Regions from separate parts of the Heliorestis convoluta genome, predicted to be linked through region 1. Evidence: riboswitches for the same ligand, from Rfam matches in the RefSeq annotation. Region 1 holds a riboswitch; the other holds the start of a gene.
The links. A riboswitch is a leader RNA that binds a small molecule or an ion and turns the genes downstream of it on or off. The one in region 1 is predicted to bind molybdenum cofactor.
Positions count from the first base shown of each region.

Region 1 (12,033 bases):
CCCCAGAAATCCTATGAGCAAAGCAGTGAAAAGATTCAAAGGGAGTGAAAACCCCACAAAAGCCCCTACAAAGTTGGTGGCCCAGAGGATTAACAAACCAAGAAGAGAATTGAAAGCAATGATAAAGATCCAGCGAATGGGACGCCATAAAAAGTGAACAGCCAGTAAAAGCATAAGACCAACAAGGGCTACCAACATCAGCTGCTCCGTCGTTAACTCCATCATCATTATCACCTCTAACTTGTTACGTGAGTCGTTCTTTCTTAATATGGAAAATGTTTCCCTTACATACCTACGCTTGTCTCTTCAAAAGAGAACAGAAAAAAACAGCTAGTCTCTGGTTAAACCAGAACATAGCTGTTTTTTCATAATTTCCTGATTCTGTTGGGGTTACTGCTTTTAAAGCTCTCTTCGGCCTTCCAAAGCTCGCACCAAAGTAACTTGGTCAGCATACTCCAAATCTCCACCTACAGGCAGCCCGTGGGCAATTCTCGTCACTTTTAAGCCCATGGGCTTAATGAGGCGAGCTAGGTAGGCGGAAGTCGCTTCTCCTTCTACGGTTGGGTTCGAGGCCAGAATGACTTCCTGCAAAGCAGGAGAAGAGAGCCGCGCCATCAATTCTTTCACTTTTAACTGTTCTGGGCCAATTCCTTCCATGGGTGATAAAGACCCATGAAGTACATGATAAAGACCGTGATAGTCTCGCGTCTTCTCAATGGCCACAACATCTCTTGGATCTTCAACGACGCAAAGGATCGATCGATCGCGCCGCTCATCTTGACAAAAGCGACAGGGATCGGAATCGCTTAAATTCATACAACAAGAACAATAGAGGGTCTTATCATGGGCATCGACAATCGCTCGAGCCAAGGCAACGGCATCGGAACGTTTTTGGCGAAGCAAAAAGAAAGCAAGCCGCTGCGCTGTTTTTGGACCGATGCCTGGTAATTTAGAAAGCTCTTCAATGAGCCGACTTACAGGCTCTGCATAATACAACATATAGTTTCATTTAGAAGAGACCGGGGATTTTGACTCCACCCGTAATCTTAGACATTTCCTGCGCCACCATTTCTTGCGATTTCCGCAAAGCTTCATTGACAGCTGTCAAAACAAGGTCTTGCAGCATTTCTACATCATCTGGATCGACGGCCTCAGGCGCAATTGAAATCGATAAGACTTCATTTTTCCCATTAACAACAACCTTAATAGCCCCGCCTCCGGCTGTAGATTCAACAGTACGTTCTGCCAATTCTTCTTGCATTTTGGCCATATCAGTTTGCATTTTCTGCACTTGCTTCATCATTTTTTGCATATTGCCACCGAACATATCGATTCCCCCTAAAAAACTCATTCACTACAGTTTACCACGATACGCAAAAAGTATAAAGAGGTGAAGAAAAAGGAAGCGTAAAAGTTATTTTTTTTCGGCACAATAATAACGAGGTGAGCAAAAATGGCCAAGCGCAAGCAAAGCCCGAAAAAAGGTGCGCCTCTAGAAGCTCAAGAAGTAACAGCTTTAGAACAGGAGATGGCCGAAGGTTTGAACCCAGATGACTTTCCAGAAACACCAATGAGTCAAAGGGCAAACCATGGAGGTGGCTAAGCATGTGGAGTATCGTTAGACGTCTTCTCCCAATGGGCGTTCGTGGTTTCTTTATGTATAACGCTGCTCGCTTGGGACTGCGCTGGATCTTCCGCAACCGCTGGACCATCCGCTAAAAGGTCAGAGCCAAAGCTTGTGCAGAGATCAGAATTCTGGTCTCTGCACAGTCATTTCCAGTAGAACCAGTTAGAATCGCCTTTACAAATCCTACGAACCACGCTATACTATTGCTTGTATCAATTGAGCCAGCTTTGGTCGTGCTAGACGGGGCGTTAGCGGTGCCTTGTAACTCGCAATCCGCTGTAGCGGGGTTGAAGCTTTTTCTGAGGGCCTGTCTTGTGGGGACTGGCCTCTGTAAGTGGTGTAGACGGTTGGGTCCTACGCAACGAAAACCTATGAACCCCGCCAGGTCCGGAAGGAAGCAACGGTAAGTAGGCCCTTTCGGGTGCCGTGGGGTAGCCTGGCTCGAGCTAACTGCAGAGGTAACGCCTGGAAGGCAGTTTTCGAAGAAAAGCGCACGGCCTTTAATATTATAGTATATACCAATAAGACTACAGTGAATAGCTTTAGTAACTTAGAAAAAGATGGTTATAAACCATCTTTTTTCTGTATCTAGGAGGACTTGTTATGGCCTATTTGGCTCTTTACAGGGAGTGGAGACCTGGCACGTTCCAAGAACTGGTGGGCCAGGAGCATGTTAGCTGTACCTTACAAAATGCATTGGTCTATCAAAGAATGGCTCATGCCTATCTTTTTTGCGGACCTCGCGGAACAGGGAAAACAACAACAGCCAAAATTTTAGCCAAAGCCTTAAACTGTAGCAGTAATATAGAGCCTAAACAGAAGCCCTGCAACGAATGTAGCAATTGTCGTTCTATTAACAGTGGTTCATCTCATGATGTTCTAGAGATTGATGCTGCTTCCAACCGAGGCGTCGATGAAATTCGAGAGCTGCGCGAACAAGTAAAGTACGCACCTCAAGAAGGAACATACAAAGTTTACATTATTGATGAAGTTCATATGCTTACAACAGAAGCATTTAACGCCTTGTTAAAGACATTAGAAGAGCCTCCCGACAAGGTCATTTTCATTCTAGCTACTACAGAAGTCCACAAAATACCAGCAACCATTTTGTCTCGTTGTCAGCGTTTTGATTTTCGTCGTCTTGAAGCAAACCAAATCGTTACCCGTCTGCGCGAGATTTGTAGCCATCATCAAATCAACACCTCTGATGAAACGCTTCATTTTATTGCTCGCAAAGCAGAAGGCGGTCTGCGCGACGCCCTTAGTATCCTTGATCAAGCCCATTCTTTCGCAGGCGCGGCCATAACAACGGAAGATGTAACTACCATACTAGGTGCTGTTGGCGATGAAGCATTGTACAAAATGAGTGAGCATTTGTTCGAGGGAAATCTTTCCCAGGCCTTGCAGATGTTGAATGACTTGATGAATCGAGGTAAAGAAATTCGCCCCCTTACCAAGGACCTTCTTGAACATTATCGTGATCGCTTGATTTTAGCAACCATTCCGAACAGTCAAAGCTTGGTTAATCTATCACCAGAAGTCTTTACTATAATTTCCTCGAAAAGCACAGGCGACTCCATAGAAGAAATTCAAAGGGCACTGACAATTATTAGCAAAGCAGAGTCAGAGATGAAGTGGAGTACGCATCCACGACTGCTTTTAGAAGTTGCTTTGATTCGCATTGCTCGCCCCGAAGATAGCCCGGCACCACAACGAGGTTCCTCCCATACAACGGTTGATCCCATGGAGTTGCAAGCGTTGCGTCGCCGCATCGAAAGTTTAGAAAAGCGTTTACAAGGACAAATCACATCCCAAGCAGTTGCTTCAGACGCTTCCTTGATAACGGAAGCTCCACAACTGGCACCATCTTCTCCCCGACAACAAGAACCTCCGAAAAAAAGTGCCATCTCTCCGGTACGTTCATCAGAAAGCTTATCTTTTGAACAGGTTCAGCAGTGTTGGCCTGCGATTATCGAAAAAGCAAAAGCGAATTTGTCATCAGCACCTCTTCGAGCCATCTTGCGCAACCAGACGAGACTAGAAAAAGTAAGCGGACAGAGAGTTTACTTGCTTCATAGTTGTAATCTCTATGATCAACCCAACGATCCCCGTTTAAAAGACCTTGCTCTTGCTGTTCAAAAAGCTCTATCAGAACATTTTGGACAAACCCTGGAACTGCAAATCTATCATGAAAACCAGGGGATTCCTATAAGCGACCCGTCACGTTCCACAAGAACACCTTCTAATACGGTGCCTTTTCCTTTTATACCTGCAAAAAATCACACAACTCCTCCAAAATATGCTCCCAATGAAAAAGTCATTCGCGAAGCACTGGGGGAGCCGAACCTGCAAATAGAATGTACTGACAATCTACCTCTAGAGAAAGCAACCATCACCTATCAATTGAAAGATAAGTAATCTTTCGCAGCTGCTTCCATCTTTTCTGCTAACATAATTCCTTACAAAAAGGTCAAAATAAAAGCGGAATAGACAGGAGGTGAGTTTATGTCTATGATTAAATGCAACGTAGAAGAATGTCACTACAACCAAAGCGAATTCTGTCAGGCTTCCACCATCCATGTTAAGTCTAGAGTACCTGATCATATGACCAGTATTTCTGATGATACAGCCTGTGAAACTTTCATTCCCAAAACAACAAAAAAATAAGTTGCAAAGTCCTAACTGTTACCATGAGAAAGAGCCAGAAGAAAAGCGACTATAAGGTCCTTTCTTCTGGCTCTTTCTATGAAGGAGCAAGCTTTTTCATGTACTAGTCTTTCAAAACGAAGTAGTAAGGGATATGAAGTAAAAGTAACATAAGAGCCAATACGTGAGCTACGTTCCAAATGGGGCTGTACATTTCCATGCTTGAACACCTCCTATTATAATTAAATTGCACCACCTTCGGCCATAAGCAAAAGTAATAACCAGAAGATGGCGATTTAGGCATTATAATTCGACGCGAACCCAAGTTTTCCTTTTTGCAAACAGAATATAAACATTCTATTCACTATCATTGTATATGATTTGGTAGAAAAAATCACTATCTCTTTCCTTTTTTTTCAGACAGAATTATATATGTTTTATCTCTTTAGAAATGGCTCGAACTTCCAAGATTCCTGTTTCAGTAAATAGCTCAATTGTCCTTCCGTAGTTGCCCCCTACGTCCTCCGCTACTAAGGGAATTCCCAATTTGCGCAGCGCTACTTTGCAAGCTTCAATATTCCTATCGCCGATGCTTTTTTGTCCCGATGGGTCTTTAAAGTTAAACATCTGCGCTCCACCGGCCATCTTTGCCTGAATCCGTCGAGGTATTGCACCAAGCTCAACCATTCGACGCAGCAATTCTGGCAAAGCAGAGTCAGCGAATTTGGCTTTGTTCAAGACAGCCGCTTTAGACAGTTCTGTTGAAGGCAACATAACATGGGCAAGCCCTGCAATTTTTTTACTACTATCGTAGAAGGTCACACCGACACAAGAACCCAGGCCTAGCGTTGTGATGGTGTCTGGTTTGACGGCTACATTCAAATCGGCAATGCCGACTTTAATTACCGCCATAACCATGAACTCCTAAAGCCATGAAAATCTTTTCGAAAGACTCCGGATCAGGCAAGAGGAAAAAGTGGCCTGTCTTGCCTTTTCTCACAACAGCCTGTTGCACCTCATTGCCTTCCGCCTGAATCTCTGCATCGATCATAATCGCGTAGTCACTACTTTTTCCAATCTCCACGAGACCGTAGCTTAACAATGCGCCAGCCATGTCAATGGCCAAAGAGGGAACAGAAGGCTTCATCTCCAAGCCAGAAAAATCAGCCAGCGCCGTCAGATAAGAGCCCGATAAAATATTTCCTATCTCTTGAAGAACAGAAAGGGACATCTCACAGAACTCATCTTCCACTTTCAGTCCCGCCAGATCTTCCACGAGCCTCTTGGCATCTTCCTGATCTACAATGTAGAACATATTACCGGTGATATCGCCTTCAAAACGGAGAAATACAGATGTAATAATATTCTCTGCTCCACCTACATATTCTGTGATTTCATGAAAAGGCATGGGCATAACACGAGAGACTTGCATTCCTACGCGCTTGCCCAACAATTGTGACAATGCCGTAGCTGCATTGCCCGAACCAATATTGCTAATCTCTTTAAGCACATCAAGGTGAAAGGCACCCATATCTTTTATTATATCGCTCATCCTAACCTCCCCCTGTACTGCATCCACCCTACCGTATATGAGAAAAAATCCGCTTATCACTAACCTTGATATGATGAATCGTCCAGTTAATTAATATATCTCTCATTTCATTCAACTGCTCTTGTGATATTTCTTTCTTTAACAGACTTTTATGAAGATCGTAGACTTTGTTAATAAACCAACTGTGTTCTTCTCGATGACGCTTAAAATCATCGTAGCCATTTCGAATCATTAGTAATTCTTCGGCACCAAAGTGCTGAATCGAATAGCCAATTAGATAGTTCACTGTGTCTTCAATGGCTTCATAGTCCTGTTGCTCTACCGCTTCAGTAAAAGAAGAAATCCGTGCAAAGAGCTTTTTGTGCTGATCATCAATAATACCAATCCCCGTTAGCAGATCATCTTCCCATTTGACTTTCATTGCCTTCTCTCATCCACCTTTCCTTACAAAAAGCAGCCCGCCTTGCGCTGTTACTTTCCAATCATATGAATTTTTTCCGGAAGAATGTGCACCTCTGCTTTGTCACCAATTTCAGGTTTGCGCTGCAAAAAAGTATGCTTATCCATAACGACAGTGACAGGAATGGCGCAATTTACGGTTACCTTGTAATGCCATCCGTAAGGAGCTACTTTACTCACAAAACCCTCATAATTGTTACAAGCCCCCCTCCCCCAGGAGAGATCGTCAGAGCGAGCAAACACGGTGACAGTTTGACCTTCCGCGAAAAATTGGTACGCTTCAGTAAAAGGCACCTTCATCTTGATACCCTGATCGAGCTTGATTAGGATCTGCTTTTCCCGTTCACATCGCTTCTCAATCCTTCCTGACCACTCATTGTCAGCTCCGACTAGAGCAGCGACAGCGCTACAAGAAGGACGGTAAAAAATCTCTTCCACTGTGCCCTTTTGAACCATTTGACCATCGGCAAGCACAAAAATTTTGTCCGCCAAAAAAGGAATTTCCGAAAAATCATGGGTAATAAAAAGAGTGGTCATATTACTTTTCTTTATAATCAAGGAAATATCCTCTAACAATTGATTTTTTGTTGGCGCATCAAGAGCACTAAAAGGCTCATCCAAAAAAAGAAGTTCCGGCTCCAAAGCCATAGCTCGAGCAATACTTACTCTTTGTGCTTCTCCGCCAGACAAATGACGGGGATATCGCTCTTTTAAGTGACCGATTTTCAACCTTTCCATCCACTCTTCTACAATCGCTTCCCTACCTTTTTTTCTTCCTCTGATTTTGAGGCCGTAGGCAATATTGTCGTACACAGAGAGGTTCAACAACAAGGGTTCTTGGAAGACGACAGCGATTTTGCGTCTTTTTTCTATCATCGAACTTTTACGATTGACACTTCGTAGAAGCACTTCCCCTGTTGTTGGTTTTTCTAGAAAACTCAACAGCTTTAGCAAGCTGCTTTTTCCCGAGCCATTAGACCCAATTAAAGCAATATGATCGCCTTGATCAATCTGCATTGCTGGAATGTCGAGAATCTTCTTTCCATCCTTTATCCAGGTGAGGTTCTCTACCTCCAGAAGACTTTTTTTCGCCACTATCATGATCGTCGCTCCCGCTGTTGAAGTAATGTAAGCAACAAAGTAACTATATAGGCAATGGTCATCAAGATTATCGTCAAGGCCATGGCACGACCAAAGTTGCCTCGAGCCACTTCAAGTACCGTTGCAGTTGTCAACACTCTTGTTGAATCTTTAATATTGCCGCCCACCATCATAGAAGCGCCTACTTCCGAGATCACAGCACCAAAACCAGCAATGATAGCAGCAATAAGAGGCAACTTTGTTTCTCTGATGATAGCCCATAAATACTGCCACCTCGAAGCACCGAGTGACCAAATCTGCAAATGAAGCTTCGGATTCAGTTGCTGAATCCCGGCAATGGTAAAACCGGTCACCATGGGAAAAGCGATTACAAATTGGCCGATAATCAATGCCGTCGGTGTATAGATAAGCTCCAAGTGACCCAAGGGACCACTGCGCCATAAGAAAATACTCACCCACAAACCAATGGCTACGGGCGGAAAGGCCATCCCTGTATTTACGAGGCTAATTAAAATTTTACGTCCAGGAAATTTTCGAAGAGCCAGGTAAAGCCCCAAGGGTACACCTGTCAGGAGTGCCAAAAGTGTAGCTATTGTGGAAATTTGCAGGCTTCGCAAGGTAATACCAAAAACTTCAGTATCGAAAGTAACAAATATCCAGAAAGCTTCTACAATTCCTTGCCAGATGAGCTCCAAGCAGAACGACCACCTTTCCCTTTCTTGATCGACATAAAAACAAAAAATAAAAAAGGACAATCACACAAAGCGGTGGATTGACCTTTTGTCCCTAGCTCACCTGTCTCCTTTCCACCCTGGGAGGCCAGAAAGTTTCCTCGCTGACCCTATAGACTGGCAAGCCCTGCTTCCAAGAAAGAAGTGTAGGCAAACCAGTTCGGAGTTATTAAGTTTCTAAACTATTTATTCTACTTTTCATGACATTTTCCTGCTCTACTTCATACACAGAAGCCGCAACAATTCTGACAATAAAGCCTTTTACTACCGGGGTTGGCGAGGGCAGGAAGGGCTAACAAAAAAAAGCCCGCCTAGTTAAGGCGAGCTTTTCTTAAAAGCAATCAATGATTACCAGTTGTTGCGAGGTTGGAAGCAGTCACGGCAGTAGACAGGTCTGTCACCACGAGGTTGGAAAGGAACAGTTGTCTCTACGCCACAGGAAGAGCATGTAACAGGGTACATTTGACGCTCTTGACGGCCATAGGAACCGCCACCATTGCGGTTTGCTTTACGAGCAGAGCGGCACTCAGGGCAACGACCAGGCTCGTTGGTGAAACCTTTCTCAGCATAGAACTCTTGCTCAGAAGCAGTAAAATCAAATTCCCGTCCGCAATCCTTGCAGCCTAAAACTTTGTCTTGAAACATGTAAAAAAAGACCTCCTCAATATTTGCCCTGCTAGGGATACCTGTTCCTACCTCCCTAGCCAGCGGCCATTGAGAAGAGTAGACGTTCGCCATATCAGGGTCTGCACTAATTATACACGAAAAGAAATCATTTTATAAGGTCAAATTCTAAAAAAAATAAAAATTTTTTTCTTTAAGTGTACTCTTCAAAGTTTTGCAGAACTTCGCCACTGAACCAAAAATAGGAAAAGAATTGTGAAATTCACTCCCGCTATTAAGACCATAAGTTGGCTCAACCGTACAACAGGTATATACATCGTTTGCAACATTTCACCATCTAGCCGAGCCATGGCCAAAAGCACTGTCTCTAGAATAGGAAAATACTGTAGATGATAAATACCATGACCTGCAAAAAGAAGTGGCACAAGGGCAAAGAAAAATTGAACTTTTTTTGACGCACCTTTCCTTTGAAAAGGTTTAATGATTCCATAGGTGAAAGCGCCTGCTAACAAAGCAGAACCCCAGTATAACAAACTAAACCGAAACCAGTCATCAAAAGCCTCTATAGAAGGAAGCACACTATCAAAGAAAAATATTGGAACTAAAATGGCAACCAAAGCAGCGACAAAAATAACATAGCCTTGATTAACCCGTACCAATTGCCATAATTCTCTTCCCGGTATGCGCAAGTTTACTTCCACTGCATCATTGGGACAATTTCGTACACAATTCAAACAAAGTTTGCAATCGATATTATTATCTAAATAGGCAAGATGCTGCGACATGGGGCAACCAGCTATCTGGCCTTTCCCTTTATAACAGTCAAAGGTCGTACATTGATTCAAGCATAGGGATGTTTCTGCTCTTACCTCGATGAGAGAACTCATTGACGCAACGCCTATAAAACCACCGAGTGGACAAAGATAGCGACACCAGGCATGCCTTGTGTAAACAATCGCAATCACAACGGCGACCATCAGCAAGAACAGCAACAGCAATCCGGTAAAGAGAGGATGATGCCGAAAAGCAAAAGTTACTTCCACCCAAAAAATAAAAAGAAAAAATCCTGTCACAAGCAAGTAATCATATTTTTTTAACCATATCGGTGCAGGTCGATGATAACTTTTGATTCTTTGTACCTTTTCCATGACTGTAGAGACAGGGCAAAAAGTACACCAGATTCTACCCAAAATGGGCGATAAAAGGGCCAACAAAGGCCACCATAAGCCCCAAGCAAAAAGAAAAACTCCTGTCTTTACAGCCCAGTCCGGTTGCATCAATAGTAGGAAAAGAAGGCCAAAAAACAAAAAAGCAATCGTCTCTTTTAGCAACAACAATCCTTTTCCCTGCTTCAAGCTTTTACGCAGAAAAGGGATAGACAAAAGGTTAAAAGTGCCACCACTTTTTTTCGCTGTCGGCCCAAAGAAGACATGCTCAACGTCAATGCTCGTCCCATCAGCAAGCAAAAAAGCCCGTTCTATCACCTGCGCCAACTCCGTTACATTGCCCTGGTGATAACTGTGCGATAAAAGCAGCTTAATCGCTTCATTGCTTACAGTCGGAGCAACTCGCTGCTGTCTTTGAGCAAGCTCTTCTAAAATCCCTTGCACCAGAAAAGGTAGATCTCTTTTTCGTTGCCGCAAAGCTGGCAGAAAATAGGTATGCTGAAAGAAAAGGCTTAGCTCTTCTTCTAAAATCGTTGACAAATCGCCAATCTCTTCTTGTGCCAGTCGCAAGCTTCCTGTGATCACAAAGTTCGTCTTTTCCGATCGCAAAATTTTTGCAAGCTTTCGTTGGTGATAGGCTGTTACTTCATGTAAGTCTTGTACGAACAGAGTGCCGCCTTCTACCATTTTAAAGAGGCCGCCATCAGACATTTCAGACTCGGGTAGCGTACAGTCTAGCTGATACAACTCTCGATCCATTTCCGTCAAGTAACGCTCTAACTGACTTCCCTCTACAATTACAAAAGGGGCTCGTGCACCAAAGCGCTTTTTATGAATCATCCAGGCCATCATTTGCCGACCTGTACCACGTTCCCCGTACAAAAGCAAGTGATCATCATGATTGGCCAATGTAGCAATTGCTTCATCCATGAGTCGCGTCGTTTTAGGGCCGCCCCATACTTTATAGAACCTTTTCTCGATTTCATTGAGATAAAGGGTCGATCGTAAAAACTCTTTTTGTCTAGCGTCCCAAATCCCCAGGTTCACATTGTTAGCATGGCGCGATAAACGTTCTGCTAACTTTTTATATAGAATGGGCCACCCTGCCAGCAGTTGAAGAAAAAGATCTTCATCTAGGTATAAGACTCGACAGTCTGTCAAAGCTCGAATCGTAGTCGGGGCTGGTTCGTTAAGGCACAAAGAAATCTTGCCAAAAGAATCGCCAGCAATGAAAGTATTGATCCGAACGGGATCGAGTTCACCTTTGGTAACAACTGCTTCAACAGCACCTTCCACAATCACAAAAAAAGGATGCCTTACTTCCCCTTGCTGAATTACAATGGCACCCTGGCTATAACTTTTCCAATGAAAATCATCGGCGAGTGCCACAATCTTTTCTCTTGGTAAATCAAAGAAAAAGTCAACTTTCGACAAAGCAACTACTTTATCCCGTTCCATCAAGCCTTCACCTCCCGCTCTTCTGGCTATTCCTCATAGTAGCAGTCTATACTAAGAAAAAAAATGAGCCTGGTCACAGAAGGAGGCCTTGTAATGGCGGAATTTCATATGCTTTGTGGTATTCCCGGAAGCGGTAAATCAACGCTCGTCAATAAACTCTCAGGCTATCTCGTCTCTACCGATAAAATTCGAGAGTTCCTCTGGGGAAATGCCTCGATTCTCGATAAAGATCAATTGGTCTTCCATATAGCCAAAGATGTCGTTCAATATATGTTAGCTCGCAACGAAGACGTCATCTTCGACGCTACGAATCTAACACGAAGAAATCGAAGACCTTTTCTGAAAATCGCCAAAAATCATCAAGCCAAGGTGACACTCCATCTCGTTAGAACGACTTTGCCCACAGCCTTACAAAGAAATGCCCAACGTCAACGGAAAGTACCGGAAGCTGCTATTCGCTCCTTGCATCATTCTTTCCAAATGCCCACGCTATCAGAGCAAATTGATCGCATTGTCATTTACAATGAAGAATAGGAAGAGGCAACTTTTCCTATCATCACAAGTCAGTTCCATGTAGGAATATGGGGAGGAAAAGGAGAAGAAAAAGAATATATTATCTTAAAATAAAACCCAAAAATGCTCCCCACCTTGAAAGAGGCGATCAGCTTG
Region 1 is NZ_CP045875.1:2,433,264-2,445,296, reverse strand. Features, by position in the region: gene FTV88_RS11680 (pro-sigmaK processing inhibitor BofA family protein) at 1-228, opposite strand, end outside; gene recR (recombination mediator RecR) at 400-999, opposite strand; gene FTV88_RS11670 (YbaB/EbfC family nucleoid-associated protein) at 1,010-1,327, opposite strand; gene FTV88_RS11665 (hypothetical protein) at 1,454-1,603, shown strand; RNA gene ffs (signal recognition particle sRNA large type) at 1,859-2,124, shown strand; gene dnaX (DNA polymerase III subunit gamma/tau) at 2,231-4,045, shown strand; gene FTV88_RS11650 (DUF1540 domain-containing protein) at 4,133-4,294, shown strand; gene FTV88_RS11645 (chemotaxis protein CheD) at 4,700-5,191, opposite strand; gene FTV88_RS11640 (chemotaxis protein CheC) at 5,172-5,825, opposite strand; gene FTV88_RS11635 (bacteriohemerythrin) at 5,854-6,246, opposite strand; gene FTV88_RS11630 (ABC transporter ATP-binding protein) at 6,297-7,385, opposite strand; gene FTV88_RS11625 (ABC transporter permease) at 7,382-8,080, opposite strand; molybdenum cofactor riboswitch at 8,169-8,293, opposite strand; gene FTV88_RS11620 (zinc-ribbon domain containing protein) at 8,465-8,761, opposite strand; gene FTV88_RS11615 (cyclic nucleotide-binding domain-containing protein) at 8,947-11,364, opposite strand; gene FTV88_RS11610 (ATP-binding protein) at 11,458-11,898, shown strand.

Region 2 (12,033 bases), 860 kb from region 1:
CATCAGAACAAATGTCAGCTGCTTTATCTAAAATGGCACAAAATTATGTGGCCAAGGAAGCTACGGGTTTTGTGGACTGTAAGGGCCTTCAGGTCGATGGTACTTTTGTCGCACCTGAAAGAGGAACGAATGGAGGCACCGGTAAGCAGCAAGGCCTGCGGGAAGTAACGGGCGGTCTCGGTAATGGTAGTGGCTTTGGAGCAAAAAATGGCCAAGGCCAAGGATTTGCCGGTGGAATGGGGCAGTCACAAGGTCTAAAACAAGGGGCAGCTTGGTCTCGTTAAGTTCTCTATCTCTCTCTATTATGGAATATCAAAAAAGACCGAAAGGATGATAGTCAATCCTTTCGGTCTTTTTTTGACCAATTTTCTATAGCCCAGACAGCTTTTTCTTGTTTTTTAGATTTAAAGATTTTTAGGGATTCGGAAGTAAAAGGAAGCCCCTTGACCGGGTCGATTTTCTAAGCCCACCTGGCCACGATGTCCTTCTACAATGGCTTTAACAATGGCCAAACCCAATCCTGATGATGCATCTGTTTTACGATTGCGAGACTTATCACCGCGATAAAAACGTTCCCAAACGCGAGGCACATCTTCTGCTGATAGACCCGATCCTGTATCGTTTACAGAAAAAAGAACAGCCTTTTTTTCCATAGTCAATGTAACGGTCACTTGACCGCCAGGTGGTGTATGTCGAAGTCCATTGTCAATGAGATTCATAAGTGCTTGCTCTAATCGACCCCCATCAGCTCTTATTTCTTTCATTGTATCGATTCTGTCTATTATAGAAGGTTGTAATAAAATATGACGCTCTTTGGCCATCCCTTCCATGCGGCGACAGGTTTCTTTGATTAGATCGTAAGGTAAGATTTTTTCCATCTCAAATCGAAAATACCCTGATTCAAGGCGCGCCAATTCCATAAGATCCTCAACAAGTCGTTCCATTCGTTCTGTTTCAGATAGTATGATCTCGGCCATTTCTTGACGTTCTTGCGCTGTACGAGCCATATCGTCGCGAAGAGCTTCGGCGTAACCTTGAATCAGAAACATAGGCGTTCGTAAGTCGTGAGATACATTGGCAGCTAAATCGCGCATGCTTTGCATTCCCTGGGCTAGCTGTTCGTTTTTTTCTTCTAATTGTTGCAAACTATCTGAAAGCTCTTTAGAAAGGGTATTCAGTGTTTGACCCAAACGTCCAATCTCATCACGCCCTTGTACAGGAAGAGAGTGTTGGAATTTCCCTTTGCGCATTTCTTCAGCGGCTCCATGAAGCAAAGTTAGAGGGCGAGCAACCTTTCTAGAAAGCAAAAAGGCGACAATGCCAGAGAGTAGCAATAGAAAGAGTGCCGCACTTAAAATCCAAGCTTGTAATTGCTCTAGATCCTGCGTTATCGGTTGCAGTGGTGCCAGAATATAGACAACCCGCCATACTTGATCCGATTCTAAAATAGGTACAAAAACCGCCAGTACAGAAACCTCTAAGAAAGGCAATTCACCCTTGCGACTTACCACATGACCTCGTTCTAATTGTTGTGACTCCTCGGCTGTCACGGGGATAAAAAACTGGTTTACGCCGTTAGGTTGTAACAAAGTATGATCAAGATGTCGTTGTTCTCGCCCCACTCTTGGACCCATTAAGGTCTCTTGTTCATGCCAGCGCCCCCACTGTCTTTGCTTTCCTACGGTCATTTCTTCTTTTAAAGGAGAGATGCCATAAGCAAAGACTTCGTCTATATCTCCTTTTGTGCTGCCAAAAAGGACAAGTGCTCCTGTCTCTACCGAAATCGAGTGAGACAGTTGTGCGGCTTTTTCCAGATCTTTTTCTACGCCCACAAGAGCGGCTCTGCTGGCTAACTCTCTCGTTTCCCGTTGCATCGTATAGGTTCCCAAGAGATCGTAAAAAAAAGCTCCCATGAGACCTAGCAAGGCCAGTGAAAAAAAAACCATCATAATCCAGATTTTAAATACAAGGCTCTGCCAAAATTTCATGGCACAACCTCAAATTTATAACCAGCACCTCGGACGGTAACAATGTAGGCAGCCACTTTTTCGGAATGGCGAGAAATTTTCTCACGCAATCGTCTTACATGGGTATCAACAGTGCGACTGTCTCCCATAAAATCATAACCCCAAACCTGATCTAAAAGAACCTCTCGTGTAAAAACTCGTTGAGGATGACGGGCCATATAAAGAAGAAGATTGTATTCTAAAGGTGATAAAAGCACAGCTTGTTCTTCCACGATAACTTTATGTTCTTGAGGAATAATCTGCAGAGCAGGAAAGTAAATTTCTTCTTCTCCCGATTTGTTTCCAATCTCCTTTCCCAGACGCCTTCTCAGCAAAGCTTTTACACGTAATATAATTTCTCGAGGGCTAAAAGGCTTGACAACATAATCATCAGCACCAAGCTCAAAGCCAAGGACTCGATCTGACTCCTCGCCACGAGCAGTTAGTATCAATATAGGTATATTCGATTTTTCTCGTACTTTTCGACAGGTGGTCCAGCCATCTAACCCCGGCATCATTATGTCTAAAATCATAATATCAATGTTTTGTTGTGCCAAGATATCTAGTGCTGACACACCTTCTTCAGCTTCAAGAACTTCCATATTCTCTTGTTCCAAGAACAAGCGTAACATACGCCGTATTTTTTCTTCGTCTTCCACAATGAGGACTTTATCTTTTTTCATATCCGAAAGACCTCTCTTTCAGAGTATTTTTCCTTTACCAAGCCATTCTATATAGGAATCCTCTTTCCTGCCTTTTTTCTTACTGTTGTGGAGGGATCAAAATTGCAGGTTTCCCTGATGATTACTTGTCTTTGTGATAACTTTTACCCTCAAGTCGGCGAAGCGACAGTCCGCGTCTTGCGCCGTCTTGGTGCTACTGTCGTTTTTGTACCCGATCAAGTCTGCTGTGGTCAACCGGCTTTTAATGCGGGCTATCACGATGCGGCACGAGAAGTGGCACGCACATGCTTGCGCGCTTTTCAAGACGCTGAATATGTGGTCAGTCCTTCCGGTTCTTGTGCAGAAATGATTCGAGGAAATTATCTACGCTTATTTAAAGGCGATAAAGATGAGTTTTCCGTGGTAGAAGAACTTCGTGATAAGACCTATGAGTTTTCGGAGTTTCTAGTCAAAGTGATGAAAACAGAGACCATTGATGGTTCTTTTCCTCATAAAGTAGCCTACCACCCTTCTTGTCACCTCACACGGTTTCTCAATATAAAAGATGAACCTTTGCAGTTGTTGCAAAGCATTGCCGATCTGGAACTGGTTGATCTTCCTCGTGCCTATGATTGTTGCGGCTTTGGTGGTACCTTTTCTGTCAAAATGGCTGAAGTCTCTGAAGCACTGGTAACAGAAAAAGCAGAAAATGTCCATCGAAGCGGTGCCAACGTTCTTGTGGGTGCCGATATGGGTTGCTTAATGAATATCAAAGGTCGTCTTGAAAAGCTCGGTTCTACAGTACAAGTCATGCACATTGCCCAGGTAATTGACGAGGCTCAAAAAGCGGTAAAAAAGGCTACCCTGCCTTAGAACGGGAAAATAGATACCTTGTGGTGGGGTAGTGCGTAAACATAGCAGGAAGTTACGCAAAGCTATTCCAGCGGAAGTAACAATCAGTAAAAAGCCCTCTGGGCCTGGGCATCACGCTTTCCGCAGCGGGACTTGGGACCTCAGCTGTCGCCAGCTTGCTGGCGGTAACAGCGTGGGACCAGTCCAGAGCGGAGGAAAGCGTGATGCCCAGGCCCCTGCTAGCAGTAACCCTAACGTAATCAGTAAAATGGCAGAAATGGCACGAAGACTTTTCCTTTGGCAGCTATTTTCATCAAAGGGTTGTGCCCGACCGTGCATGAGGCGTTTGCAGGAAAGTAAATCCAACGATAGAGAATAACAATTTTCTTCATAGAGGCGGTGTTTTCAATGGCCCAGGCTCAGGTCGATCTAAAAAAACGTCTCAATGATGCTTTTGACCATCCCTTTTTACGCAAAGCCGTTGGCTCCGCGACAAATACATTGCGCGATCGCAAAAGAAAGGTCAGTGACGATCTGGGACATTGGGAAGAGTGGCGTAAGCTTGGAGCCCAGATTCGCCATCATGTGATTGATAACCTCGATGTCTACCTCCATCAATTTAGCCAAAATATTCAAGCACAAGGTGCTCAGGTGCACTGGGCCGTTACTGGACAAGAAGCCCTTGATATTTTTCAAAACATTGTAAGCAAACATCAAGCCAAATTGGTTGTAAAGTCAAAGTCTATGGTCTCTGAAGAACTGCATGTGAACCAGCTCTTAGAAGACCTCTGTGTCAAAGTTGTAGAAACAGACCTGGGTGAATATATCATTCAACTGGCTGGCGAAACACCTTCTCACATTATTGTTCCCGCTATTCACAAGACTCGTCAAGAAGTGGCTGCGCTATTCGAGAAAGATTCACAGGAAAAGCAAGTCGCCGATACAGCTGCTCTAACACAGTACGCACGTCGAAAATTACGGCGTCTATTCATGGAAGCCGACGTGGCTGTCTCTGGTTGTAACTTTGCCGTGGCTGATGCAGGCGCTGTTTGCTTATTCACCAATGAAGGAAACGGTCGCCTTGTAACGACGGTTCCACCTGTTCATGTCGTCTTTATGGGTATGGAACGAGTTGTACCTTCCTTTCAAGAATTAGAAGTCATGGCCCGATTGTTACCTCGATCAGCGACAGGACAAAAACTTACTTCTTACCTCTCTGTGATTCGCGGTCCTCGTGGCGTTGGCGAAGAAGATGGGGCCCAGGAAATGCACGTTATTATCGTTGATAACGGTCGCTCTCGCTTACTGGCTGATCCCATTTATAAGGAAGTATTGCGTTGTATTCGTTGTGGCTCTTGCCTGAATACTTGTCCCGTCTATCGTCAAATCGGCGGTCACGCCTATGGCTGGGTCTATAGCGGACCAATTGGCGCCGTGCTCACTCCCTTGCTTCACGAGAACTTATCAGATTGGGGCGAGACTGTTGGTCTTTCTACCCTGTGCGGTGCCTGCACAGAAACTTGCCCTGTACGCATTCCACTTCATGAAATGCTACTTCAATTGCGCGCTCAACGTGTCGAAGCCGGGGTCACCCCAAGCTTAGAAAAAAGTGCTTTCAAACTCTGGGCAAGCACTTGGAGCCGGCCATCCTTGTATCGACTGGCCATAAAAGGTGCCTATTATGGACAAAAAGCCTATCTAAAAGATGGTCACCTCGAAGGCGGCCCGCCCCCTCTCTCATACTGGACCAATTCACGATACTTTCCTCCCATTGCTGAGAAAAGTTTTCGCCAACGGTGGCAAGAAGGGAAGCTAGAAGTCGATCGTAATGAAGCAAGCCTGACAAAGGGTGACCAATAAAAGCACAGAGGAACAGAGCCCTTTCTCCCCATCACTTATAAGAGCTAGAGCAACTATTCTTCTATGTACCGGGCATGACTGGTTAGGACTAAAATAGATAATTTGTGGTGGGGTCAGGCGTTATGAATTCCTTCCGAACGGACTCATCCCACGCCATGAGCGGCAGCAAGCTGCCGATGGCTGAGGTCTGAAGTCCTCTCTCCAGGAAGTCATAACGCCTGACCCAGATACATTATGCTGGGTGTGACTGAGTTTTGGCCTATTGCAAATACAAATACAATAGGCAGTTGCGTATACATCGCAGAAAGTTGCGCAAAGCAATGTCAACGGAAAGTAACAATCAGTAAAAAGCCCTCTGGGCCTGGGCATCACGCTTTCCGCAGCGGGACTTGGGACCTCAGCTGTCGCCAGCTTGCTGGCGGTAACAGCGTGGGACCAGTCCAGAGCGGAGGAAAGCGTGATGCCCAGGCCCCTCTACGAGGTTACTCTATCGTAAGTATGATAAGCCTGTGTCACAGGGACGTTTTTGCTTGGCAACTATTTTCATCAAATGGTTGTGCCAGATCGGGCATAGGGGGAAACACGAAAATAGCATAATGGTTGGATTCATGATTCTATAGAAGTGGAAAGTCTAAAAAAGGAGATTCTATATTGTCTGAAACAGATTTTTACGAAAATATCGCTTCAGCCCTCGGTAGGCCCATGCCCCAAAGTACAGAAAAGCCTACTTTGAAGTTACCACCTCTTGCTGAACAAAGTATGAATCAAGAAACCCTTCTTGAACATTTTGCTAAGAACTTTGAAGCCTTGAGCGGAATTTTCATACGAGCCCGAGACTGGCAAGAAGTGGTGCAACAAGTCCGTTCCATCATGGCAGAACTCCAAATAGAAGAAAAAGACGTAGCCATCTGGCGTGGTTCTGAGCTAATAGAATTGATAAAGGCCTTCCCTGATTTCTACAAGGAAGGCCAAATTAAAAAAGTTGAAAAATCTCTTCTCGGTATTACCTGGGCTCATGGAGCCATTGCTGAAACAGGAACAGTCGCTCTTATGGCAGGCTCTGAACAGAACCGCTCTAACAGCCTTCTCCCTCCTAGTCATTTGGCCATTTTTTCTCAAAAAGAGCTCGTAGCAACATTAGGAGAAGCTTTTCAACGACTTGCTTACAAAGACTACCGGGCGCTGAACCTAATTACGGGCCCGAGTCGCACTTCCGATATTGAAATGGATCTTACCATTGGCGTCCATGGCCCTGGGAAAATGTATATTATTTACATTGAATCAACATAGACCAGTGCCTGATAATTCTTCTATTTCTTACTTTAGCAAAGAAGTAGCTTCCGATATCGTCTTCAAGATAGCTTTCTTGCTATGTTCATCTACCATTCTCTTCGCCTTTGCCTTATGGTTAAAGGAAGCAGGACCACCGACACAACCGTTTACACAGGCCATGCCTTCAATAAAATTGCCAGGTGGTCTCCCTGCTTTCGCCATGCGCAATGCTTTGATACATTCAGCGGCCCCATCACATTTTACTGGATTGACTTGAAGAGGCAAATTATATTCTTTTACCGCCTGTGCTACCGCTTCACCGACGCCACCACAGCGGGCAAAAGCGCGGCCAAAGACAGAAGATTGTTCTAAGGGAATAGGCTCACATTCTGCAGGTTCAATACCAGCGGCGACAAATAGAGCTAGCATCTCTTCAAAAGTAAGGGCATAATCGATGGCGTCGTTGCGATCCCCTTGACGAGCTTCCACTTTCTTGGCTATGCAAGGTCCAATAAAAATGGTAATCGCCTCAGGATGCTGCTTTTTGACATATCGACCGACGGCTATCATGGGTGAAACGGATGTAGAGATGTTATGTTGCAACTCAGGAAAGTGCTTTCGAATGATTTCTACAAAAGCAGGGCAACAAGAGGAAGTTAAGAAAGAACCTTCTCGAACTTTTTCCAGCACTTCTTCTGCTTCTTCAGCTAAAATCATATCGGCACCCAAAGCAGCTTCGTGAACGGCTGAAAAGCCGAGTGCTTTCAAAGCACCATGAATTTGCTCTAGTGATATATCTTCAAACTGCGCCACGATAGATGGTGCCATAACAACATGAATCGGCACTTGATCTTTTTTCTTTAACAACTCTACCACTTGAATGATACAGGATACATCGGCAATTGCTCCAAAGGGACAGCGCAGAGCACAGAGACCACAGTAAATGCATTTATCTTGATTGATTCGAGCAACCTTGTCTTCCCCAAAATCAATGGCTTTTACGGGACATGCTTTGATACATGGGCGTTGTGTATCGGCAATGGCATCATAGGGACAGGCACTATGACAACGGCCGCATTCGATGCATTTGTTCTGGTTAATATAGGCACGTCGATTAATTTGGACGATTGCATCAACGGGGCAGGACTCCATACAAGGATGAGATATGCAACCACGGCAAGCTTCTGTAATCGTAAAGCGATCGACAGGACATTCATCACAACCTGTCTCTAAGACTTGAATAATCTCACCACTTTTACAGTTTCTTGAACCATCACTACCAGAACCACAAGCGAGTTCTACCCTTTGCTTAACAACAGCTCGTTCTTTATAGACACAACAACGGAATCGTGACTTCTTCCCAGGTACAACTACGTAGGGAATCATTTCTTTATCTTGCTCTATCTTTCCGTTCATAGCCATGCGAGCTACTTCTACTAATACTTGATGGCGCAACCATTGTACCGTTGTCTCAAAGCGACGAGGCATGAGGACACGACCTTTCTGAATGAACATTATGATTATTACTTCTTACACTTGACTATTTCGACAGTCAAAATTTATAACCTTCCTTTACTATAACACGAAAATAGCTACCCTGTGGTGGGGTCAGGCGTTATGAATTCCTTCCGAACGGACTCATCCCACGCCATGAGCGGCAGCAAGCTGCCGATGGCTGAGGTCTGAAGTCCTCTCTCCAGGAAGTCATAACGCCTGACCCAGATACATCTTGCTGATTGTGACTGAGTTTTGGCCTATTGCATTGCAAATACAATAGGTAGTTGCGGATAGAAGAAAGTTTCGCCAAGCTATTCCAACGGAAGTAACAATCAGCAAAAACCTTCTGGGACTGGGCATCACGCTTTCCGCAGCGGGACTTGGGACCTCAGCTGTCGCCAGCTTGCTGGCGGTAACAGCGTGGGACCAGTCCAGAGCGGAGGAAAGCGTGATGACCTGGCCCCTCTATGAAGTAACCCCAACGTAATCAGGAAAAGTTATTTTCATCAGTGGTTGTGCCCAACCGGGCATGACTGGTTAACATGAAGGAAATAAGGTCAGTTATGAAAGAACATAGTAGGTTTCTGGTTATCGAAAAAAAGGACATTGCCATTCACTGTAGAATATTTTTTATGTAGAGTAGATTGTACTGTAGGTGTGAAGTAACTTCTCTGTAGAAAGCAACTGCCTACATGCCATCAAAAACTTCATACTCCGAACTGGTTTGCCTACACTACCACTTATCGCTTATGGACGGTAGCATGGTTTCCCAGTCTGTAGGGTTAGCGAAGGAAACTTCCTAGCCTCCCATTGTGGAAAGGAGACTCATTAAGAACTTTGTAAAGAAGGTTTTAAATTTGGTTTTAAAACACTTCCTCCTTTCCGCGACTCTATATTTATGGAAAGGAGGAAGTGTTGTTTTTTATAGTCCTTTTTAAGGGCTTGCAAGTATCAGGATAATCTTATATAAACTTTTGTAGCTTCATCAAAACCATTTACACGTAAGAAAGGCAGGTCGCATTGACTTGAAACATGGAAAAGTAAAAAAGTTTCTCCCCATTCTTTTGATTCTTGCTCTATTTGTTACGTTAACAGGTTGTGGTACCACCAACCAAGAAGGTAAAACAGAAGACATTAAAGAAAATCTAATTCTAGCAACCACCACAAGCACCCAAGATAGCGGTCTTTTAGACGCTCTTTTGCCTGTTTTCATGGAAGAGCATGGCTACTTTGTAAAAACTATTGCCGTGGGTACGGGACAAGCACTGGCCATGGGTGAAAAAGGTGACGCTGACGTACTTTTGACCCATGCTCCGGAAGCAGAACGAAAGCTTTATGACAAAGGTGATATTCTGAACTATCGTCTCGTTATGCACAATGATTTCGTCATTGTAGGATCGTCTGACGACGAAGCTGCCATCAAAGGCCTTACCACCTCAGCAGAAGCTTTTAAGAAAATTGCCGAAGCAGAAAAGCTTTTTGTTTCTCGAGCTGATGATTCAGGCACACACAAAAAAGAGTTAGCCATCTGGGAAAAAGCCTCCATGGAACCGCGCGGTTCTTGGTACATTGAGACAGGAAGCGGCATGGGGCCAACGTTGAACGTTGCTTCCGAAAAAAGCGGTTACACCCTTACCGATCGTGGTACCTACCTGGCTCTAAAAGACAACTTACACCTTGAAATCCTGCTTGAAGGAGAAAAAGATCTTCTGAATATCTACCACGTAGCACAAGTGAATCCAGAAAAGTCTTCCTTGATCAATGCAGAAGGTGCCAAAGCTTTTGTAGAGTTTATGGTTTCAGAAAAAGCACAGCAAATCATCGCTGACTTTGGCGTTGACAAGTACGGATCACCTCTCTTTTTCCCTGACGCTCATCGTGATCCTGCTGAATATGGTTTGACCTATTAAGCAAACTGTAAATCCCTTAGGTAACTCATCACAATAAAGAATGATTTCTGTAAAAGGGCAAGGATAGAAGCCAAGAAAAAAGAGTATCTGCTTTTTTGCAGGTACTCTTTTTTTCACAAAAACAATTGTCAACCTACAGACAACACCACAATTGACAATCACTTTCCCACTGGCTATGATAGGAAATAGTGGAACTATTATAGAATGATGAAAAGGTGGGATAAAGTTGAGTCAACTATTAACACAGATAGAGACTAAGCTTGAAAGTGGTGCTCTTCTTAGCTACGAAGAAGCCTTACAACTGGCTGAAGAGTCGATTGACACAGAAGCTTTACTCGCACTCGCCAATAGAATCCGTCAAAAGTATAAAGGCGATCACGTTGATCTTTGTACCATTATCAATGCCAAGTCTGGCAAATGTGCTGAAAACTGCAAATACTGTGCCCAATCGGCTCATTACAATACCAACATTCCTGAATACCCACTTCTCGAGAAAGAACGCATCGTAGAAGAAGCCAAAAAAAATGAAGCCGAAGGTGTACATAGATTTTCCATTGTCACAAGTGGCGGAAAGCTCTCGAAAAAAGATTTTGAACAAGTCTTAGATACCATTGCAACGTTGCGCCAGGAAACAAAGCTCTTGCTCTGCGCTTCCCTTGGCACTATTACCTTCGAACAAGCTTTACATTTAAAAGAAGCAGGCATTACATCGTATCATCATAACATCGAAACAAGCCGCGACTTTTACAGCCAGATCTGTGATACCCACAGCTACGAGGATCGCATTACAACCATTCAAAACGTCTTACAAGCAGGCCTTGACGTTTGCAGTGGTGGCATCATCGGCATGGGTGAAACAATGGCAGATCGGATCCAAATGGCTTTAGAACTACGAGAACTGGGCGTTCCATCGATTCCCATCAATATCCTCAACCCCATTAAAGGCACACCACTTGAAGATATGGAAATTTTAAAGCCGGAAGAAATCTTAAAAACCCTTGCCCTTTTCCGCCTCATTATCCCTCATGGCACCATTCGCTACGCCGGTGGCCGAAGCGCCCTTGGCCAAGAACAACAAAAAGGCTTTCAAGCAGGCGTAAATGCCGCCCTCGTAGGCAACTATCTAACTACACTCGGCAATTCCATCGCCGATGATATCAAAATGATTCGCGATGCCGGTCTGGAGGTATAAATCTTGACAAAAGCCATCTTTATCCTTGGAACCGACACCGATGTAGGCAAAACAGTCATATCAGCCGGCCTAATGTACCAATTTCTTCAAAAAGGCCATAACGCTTGCTATTTCAAACCGATTTCCAGCGGCGCCATTGAAAAAGAAGGGGAACTCTTCTCCTACGATCTTTCTTTCGTCAAAAAAGTATCGGGCCTTGATGAAGAGGATGATCGTATTAACCCCTTTCGCTATAAAACAGCCGTCTCACCGCACCTCGCTGCAAGAATGGAAAAGAAAAAAGTAGACATTCCAGCGATTGTAGAAACCTACAAGCAGCTAAAAGCACAATACGACGTCCTAATTGTAGAAGGCTGTGGCGGTCTTGCTGTTCCCTTAACAGAAGAAGGCTATATGCAATACGAACTCATCAAAGAATTAGACATAAGCTGCTTTCTCGTTACCAAAACAACCTTAGGAACTATCAATCATAGCTACTTAACTTGTAAAATGGCAGAGCAACTCGGCATCAAAATAGAAGGCCTTATCTTCAATAATTACCGAGGAAGCTTCTTAGAAAATGACAATATTAAAACGGTCAGTAAAATCACCCAGCTTCCCGTCTTAGCCGTTATACCAGCCATAGAGGCATTACAGGTAGAAAATCTAGAAGCCGGTAATCTTAAAGAAGTATTTACCCAGTTCAATTTTATGAAGATACAGGAGATAGAGGATCCAAGAGATAGCACAGGACGGATTGAAATATAATGTACAATTTCTCAGAAACCCTAGAGTCGCTACGC
Region 2 is NZ_CP045875.1:76,807-88,839, reverse strand. Features, by position in the region: gene FTV88_RS00370 (hypothetical protein) at 1-284, shown strand, start outside; gene FTV88_RS00365 (sensor histidine kinase) at 405-1,988, opposite strand; gene FTV88_RS00360 (response regulator) at 1,985-2,689, opposite strand; gene FTV88_RS00355 ((Fe-S)-binding protein) at 2,792-3,541, shown strand; gene FTV88_RS00350 (LutB/LldF family L-lactate oxidation iron-sulfur protein) at 3,929-5,380, shown strand; gene FTV88_RS00345 (LutC/YkgG family protein) at 6,032-6,670, shown strand; gene FTV88_RS00340 (4Fe-4S dicluster domain-containing protein) at 6,698-8,167, opposite strand; molybdenum cofactor riboswitch at 8,850-8,988, shown strand; gene FTV88_RS00335 (ABC transporter substrate-binding protein) at 9,175-10,059, shown strand; gene bioB (biotin synthase BioB) at 10,286-11,251, shown strand; gene bioD (dethiobiotin synthase) at 11,255-11,998, shown strand; gene bioF (8-amino-7-oxononanoate synthase) at 11,998-12,033, shown strand, end outside.
Region 2: another riboswitch for molybdenum cofactor. It lies ahead of FTV88_RS00335 (ABC transporter substrate-binding protein); the one in region 1 lies ahead of FTV88_RS11625 (ABC transporter permease).